One region of the Butyricicoccus sp. AF18-9LB genome, then DNA from elsewhere that is predicted to be linked to it. Evidence: predicted binding sites of a transcription regulator. Region 1 holds the regulator's gene; each other region holds the start of a gene.
The links. The regulator Rex, encoded in region 1, represses fermentation and respiration genes when NADH is low (regulators of the CRP and FNR family bind a similar motif). The targets are predictions, from matches to a motif close to ATTGTTAANNNNTTAACAAT.

Region 2: the regulator Rex is predicted to act here: its motif matches at 883-902, upstream of PGY33_RS07430 (acetyl-CoA C-acetyltransferase).
Region 3: the regulator Rex is predicted to act here: its motif matches at 1,138-1,157, upstream of PGY33_RS07470 (butyryl-CoA:acetate CoA-transferase).

What each region holds. Positions count from the first base shown of each region.
Region 1 covers NZ_JAQCWA010000006.1:122,094-124,297, reverse strand. Annotated here, with positions in the region: gene metA (homoserine O-acetyltransferase MetA) at 1-613, shown strand, start outside; gene PGY33_RS05915 (redox-sensing transcriptional repressor Rex) at 691-1,347, opposite strand; gene PGY33_RS05910 (isocitrate/isopropylmalate family dehydrogenase) at 1,387-2,204, opposite strand, start outside.
Region 2 covers NZ_JAQCWA010000009.1:62,241-64,444, reverse strand. Annotated here, with positions in the region: gene PGY33_RS07435 (acyl CoA:acetate/3-ketoacid CoA transferase) at 1-789, shown strand, start outside; gene PGY33_RS07430 (acetyl-CoA C-acetyltransferase) at 981-2,171, shown strand.
Region 3 covers NZ_JAQCWA010000009.1:70,188-72,391, forward strand. Annotated here, with positions in the region: gene PGY33_RS07465 (transporter substrate-binding domain-containing protein) at 12-878, opposite strand; gene PGY33_RS07470 (butyryl-CoA:acetate CoA-transferase) at 1,187-2,204, shown strand, end outside.

The DNA of each region.
Region 1 (2,204 bases):
CGGTTTTATCATCACCGGTGCGCCGGTAGAGACCATGCCGTTTGAGGAAGTCGAATACTGGAAGGAACTGACCGAGATCATGGACTGGACTAAAACGCACGTTCATTCCACGCTGCACATCTGCTGGGGGGCGCAGGCCGGTCTGTATTATCACTACGGTATTCCGAAGTACATGCTGCCCGAGAAAATGTCCGGTATTTTCAAGCACCATGTTCTGCTGCCGAAGGAGCCGCTGCTGCGCGGCTTTGATGATATCTTCTGCGCACCGCACTCGCGCCACACCGAGGTGCGTGCCGCCGACATCCGCAAAAACGATCGTCTGACCATTCTCGCGGAGTCGCACGAAGCCGGTGTGCACATCGTAGAGGCAATGAATGGCCGTCAGATCTTTGTGCTGGGTCACGGCGAGTACGACGCCGACACGCTCAAAAAGGAGTATGAGCGTGATCTGGCTAAAGGCATGAACCCGGAGGTGCCGCGCCATTACTTCCGCAACGATGATCCCAACGAGGACGTACTGGTGACCTGGAAGGCACATGCCAACCTGTTTTACACCAACTGGGTCAACTACTATGTGTACCAGACAACACCGTATTATCTGGACAAAATGTAATACCAAAGCCGCTCATCCATTGGATAGCGGCTTTTTTCGCACAAAAAAGGGAGTATCAAAAGATACTCCCTTTCGTTTTACAGGTTCTGCTCTCTTTCCCCGTCTGCTGCGCCGACCAGATGGCACAGTGTCATCAGGCTGTCCGACAGATGCACGTTTTCGACCGGAACGCCCAGTCCCTCCAAATGAAGGTCCTCGCCGGTGAAATTCCACAGACCGCGGATACCGCGCTCTACCAGACCGTGTGCGATACGCGGGGCATCTCCGCGCGGAATGGTGAGCACCGCCACATCCGGCTTGTTGCGCTCAATAAACTCCGCAAGCGTATCCGCGCTGCGTACCTCATGGCCGCCAAAGCGCTGACCAATGAGCTGCGGATTTGCGTCAAACGCACACAGCAGCTCAAAGCCGCTGGCAAAAAAGTTAAAGTTATTAAGCAGTGCACGACCGAGGTTACCGGCACCCAGCAGAATCGCCGTGCGGCCGGTCCGCAGACCCATGATCGCACCCAGCTCCTCCTGCAGTTTGTCGATATTATAGCCGTAGCCCTGCTGACCAAAGCCGCCGAAGCAGTTAAAGTCCTGACGAATCTGCGAAGCGGTCAGTCCCATGCGCTCTGCCAGTGCTTTGGAGGAGATACGCTGCTCCCCTTCAGCCTTCAGCTCACAAATATTCCGATAATAGCGAGGCAATCGCTGAATTACCGCTTTGGAAACCTCTTGCTTGTGTTCCACAGACCCTCTCCCTCTCTCAAATTCTATTTCTCGTGTAAATTACAGCTTAGCGATGGTATCCAGCACATAATCGGTAAATTCCTGTGCGGTTGCACCGGTATCACGACCGGTAACAACAACCTTGTGCTCCTCTACCATGCAGATATCAAGTGCTCGGTCGAGCTTCTTTGCCAGTTCGATTTCACCGATGTGCTCAAGCAGCATAACGGCTGCACGCAGTACGGAGGACGGATCCGCGTACTTTGCACGGCCTTCCTGTACCATACGCGGCGCAGAGCCATGAATTGCCTCGAACATCGCATAGCGCTTGCCGATATTGGCAGAGCCTGCCGTGCCGACACCGCCCTGGATCTCAGCGGCCTCGTCGGTGATGATGTCGCCGTACAGGTTCGGCAGAACAACGACCTTAAAGTCGCGGCGGCGCTTGTCATCGAGCAGCTTTGCGGTCATGATGTCGATGTACCAGTCATCAAACTGTACTTCCGGATACTCCTTGGCTACCTTCTGGCAGGTATCGAGGAACTTGCCGTCGGTGGTCTTGATGATATTCGCCTTGGTGACGCAGGAAACGCGGTTCTTGCCGGTCTTGCGTGCATAGTCGAAGGCCAGACGAGCGATACGCTCGCAGCCCTGCGAGGTAGCTACGGTAAAGTCGATGAACAGATCGTCGTCGATCTGCACACCCTGCGAACCGACAGCGTAGCCGCCCTCGGTGTTCTCACGGTAGAACGTCCAGTCGATACCCAGCTCAGGTACCTTTACCGGGCGCACGTTGGCAAACAGGTCGAGACCCTTACGCATTGCAACGTTCGCGGACTCTACGTTCGGCCACGGATCACCCTTGCGCGGAGTCGTGG
Region 2 (2,204 bases), on a different contig from region 1:
GACGGCGCGCTGACCGGCGAGTTCCGCATCCCGGTTGACGCTATCCCGCCGATCCCGATGGACGCTAAGAAGATCATCGCCCGCCGCGCTGCTATGGAGCTGCCGCAGGACGCTATCGTAAACCTCGGCACCGGCGCACCGGAGAAGATCGCTAACGTAGCTGCTGAAGAAGGCATCTCCGACAAGATGACCCTGACCGTTGAGGCAGGCTCCATCGCAGGTGTACCGTACGGCGGCACCCAGTTCGGCGCTGCTGCCAACGCACAGTGCATCATCCCGCACAACGTACAGTTCGACTTCTATCAGGGCGGCGGCCTTGACGTTGCATTCCTCGGCCTGGCTGAGACTGCTCCGAACGGCGACCTGAACGTATCCAAGTTCGGCACCCGTCTGGCAGGTGCAGGCGGCTTCATCGACATCACCCAGAACGCCAAGAAGGTTGTTTACTGCGGCACCTTCACTGCAAAGGGCCTCAAGACTGAGTGCAAGGACGGCAAGCTCGTTATCACCCAGGAAGGCGCTAAGAAGAAGTTCGTTAAGCAGGTTGAGCACATCACCTTCTCCGGCGATTACGCTAACGAGGTACATCAGCCGGTTCTGTACATCACCGAGCGCTGCGTATTTGAGCTGCGTCCGGAAGGCGTTACCCTGACCGAGATCGCTCCGGGCATCGACCTGCAGACCCAGATCCTCGACCAGATGGAATTCGTTCCGAAGATGGCTGACGAGATCAAGACCATGGACGCTCGCATCTTCCGTGACGAGCTGATGGGTCTGGCTAACGACTGATCAATTCTATTTGTGCAGATTATGCAAACGGAAACCGGCCTTTTCATATAATTTTACAGAATCGACCAGTTTCCCTTGCATTCTGCCGAATGGTTTGATAAAATATTAACGAACTCAAGAAAATCGAGTTTCCATCACCATGCGGCGGCATAGTTTTTTCGCCGCATCAGTAGAAAAGGAGAAACAGCTAAATGAACGTTTACATCTGTTCCGCTGCCCGTACTGCAATCGGCACTTACGGCGGCACCCTCCGCGATGTACACTCCTCCGAGCTTGGCACCGCTGCTGCAAAGGCAGCTATCGAGCGTGCAGGCGTTGACAAGGAAGCAATCGACGAGGTTCTGTTCGGTCAGGTACTGCAGGGCGGCGTAGGCCAGAACGTAGCACGTCAGGTTTGCCTGAAGTCCGGTCTGCCGATCACCACCCCGGCTATGACCCTGAACAAGGTTTGCGCTTCCTCCATGCGTGCCATCTCCCTCGGCACCCAGATCATCCGTTCCGGCGAGAACAAGATGATGCTGGTAGGCGGCTGCGAGTCTATGTCCGGTGCTCCGTACATCTCCCGCGATACCCGCTGGGGTGCTCGCATGGGCGACAAGAAGCTGGTCGATATGATGGTATACGACGGCGTATTTGATGTATTCAACCAGTACCACATGGGCATCACTGCAGAAAACGTAGCTGAAAAGTACGGCATCACCCGCGAAATGCAGGACGAGATCGCTCTCGCTTCCCAGCAGAAGGCAGCTGCTGCCATCGCTAACGGCCGCTTCAAGGACGAGATCGTTCCGATCGAAGTTAAGAAGAAGAAGGAAACCGTTATCTTTGATACCGACGAGCATGTAAAGCCGAACACCACTCTGGAGATCCTCGGCAAGCTGCGCCCGGCATTCAAGAAGGACGGCGGCACCGTAACCGCAGGCAACGCTTCCGGCATCAACGATGCAGGCGCTGCAATGATCATCGCTTCCGAGGAGTTCGTTAAGGCAAACGGCCTCAAGCCGCTGGCTAAGGTTCGTGCCTGGGGCTCTGTAGGCTGCGATCCGTCCATCATGGGCGTAGGTCCGATCGAGTCCACCCGTCAGGCTCTGTCCCGCGCAGGTCTGACCGTTGCTGACCTCGACCTGATCGAGTCCAACGAGGCATTTGCTGCACAGGCTGCTGCTGTTAACCGTGAGCTTGGCTTTGATATGGACAAGGTTAACGTAAACGGCGGCGCAATCGCTCTGGGTCACCCGATCGGTGCAGCCGGCTGCCGCATCACCACCACCCTGATCCACGAAATGATCAAGCGCGACCTGACCATCGGTCTGGCTACCATGTGCATCGGCGGCGGTATGGGCGAAGCTATCATCGTTGAGCGCGACGAGCTCTGCAAGTAAGTCTTGCTATAGGGGGCTTCAAAAGCCCCCTAT
Region 3 (2,204 bases), on a different contig from region 1:
GGGATGGGAGATTAAGCCTCCGGATCTACGATTGCTTCCTGTACGCCGTACTTCTGGGCGAAGGAAAGAACAACGCCGTCCTTGTGGGCGCCCTTGTAGAAGTTGTTGAATGCTTCGGTCAGATCAGAACCCTTGCGGAAGCCTACAACGTAGTTCTCGTCCTCCTCGCCGTTGGCCTCGTTGAGGTTTACGGTGTAGGTCAGGTTCGGGTAGCTGGTGCCCTCGCCGATCATAGCGCCTGCCATCAGCAGGTCGATCACGCAGGCATCAGAGGTGCCTGCGGCAACCTCCATCAGTGCGTCAGCCTGAGACTGAACTGCAGTTGCATTCAGACCGGCAGCCTGTGCAGCAGCCTCACCGGCGGAACCAGACTCAACAGCGAAGGTCATATCCTTGATGGACTCGATGTCCTTGGCAGCGTCAGCCTTGTCGGACGGAACAACAACAACCTGTGCGTTGGTTGCATACGGGTCGGAGCAGTTCATGGAGGTCTTGACCTCATCGGTCAGGGTCATGCCGTTCCAAACAGCGTCAACGCCCTTGGAATCCAGCTCCATGATCTTGTTGTCCCAGTTGATCTCGATGAACTCAGCTTTTACGCCCAGGCTCTCTGCGAAAGCCTTTGCCATGTCCGCGTCAAAGCCGACCCACTCGTCCGAGCCGTCTTCCTTATAATCCATCGGTGCGAAATCCGTGATGCCGATGACCAGCTTGCCGTTGCTCTTTACATAATCAATATCGCTCTCAGCGGAAGTTGAGGTGTCAGCCGCATCGGCGCTCGAGTCGTCGGTCTTGGCAGCAGAGCCGCCGCAGCCGGACAGCATGGATACACTCATTGCGCCTGCCATCAGCAGTGCAAGAAGTTTCTTCGTCTTCATTTTTAGAAAACCTCCTGTAATTCAGTTCATATCTTGTTTACTATTATAACACTTTAGCGCAGAAAATCAACCCCTGATTTTCATGCGGATTTTCAGTATTTTTGAAGGGTAAGCGGGCGGTATTTTGTGCAAAAATTAAAATAACAGGGTGAAATATAAGGAAAAGAGGGCGGGGAGCGGTTTGAATGGATTCTCACTCTTTTTTGCGAACCTGTGTTGACCTGTACCCCAAAAGAGATTATAATCATAAGTAAGCATGATTGTTAAAGAATAAACAATGAAGAACAAGTAAGACGGAGGGAATCAGCGTGGATTATACTGCACTGTATCAGCAGAAGCTGACAACGGCGGACGAAGCCGTTAAAGTTGTTAAATCGGGTGACTGGGTAGACTACGGCTGGTGTACGGGTACGCCTGTTGCACTGGACAAGGCACTTGCTGCCCGCATGGGCGAGCTGGAGGACGTAAACTTCCGCGGCGGTGTACTCATGCGCCGACCGGCGGTATTCGATATTCCGGATGCAGCTGACAAGATCACCTGGAACTCGTGGCACATGTCCGGCATTGAGCGCAAGGCATGCATGGAGGGCTTCGGCTTTTACAGCGCACTGCGCTACTCCGAGATGCCGCGCTGGTACCGCGAGAACGTCCGTCATGTCAATGTAGCCATGATTCAGGTGGCGCCGATGGACGCACATGGCTGGTTCAGCTTCGGTCCGCAGGCTTCGCACCTCAAAGCCATCTGCGATGTATCCGATGTTATCATCGTTGAGGTTAACAAGTATATGCCGCGCTGCCTCGGCGGCTTTGAGGACGGCATTCACATTTCGCAGGTGGATATGATCGTTGAGAGCGACACCGAAATGCCGCAGATGGGCGCAGGCGGCGAGCCGACCGAGGTTGATAAGGCGGTTGCAAAGCTGATCGTGGAGGAAATCCCGAACGGCGCCTGCCTGCAGCTGGGCATCGGCGGCATGCCGAATACCGTAGGCTCGATGATCGCGGAGTCTGACCTGAAGGACCTCGGCGTTCATACTGAAATGTACGTTGACGCATTCGTTGACATCTCCCGTGCAGGCAAGATCAACGGCTCGAAGAAGGCCATCGACCGCGGCCGTCAGGTGTTCGCGTTCGGCGCAGGCACCCAGAAGCTGTACGATTTTGTAAATGATAATCCGGAGTGCATGTCTGCACCGGTATCCTATACTAACGATGCGCGCACCATCGCACAGATCGACAACTTCATTTCCATCAACAATATCGTGGATGTGGATCTGTTCGGCCAGATGAACGCAGAAAGTGCCGGTATCAAGCAGATTTCCGGTG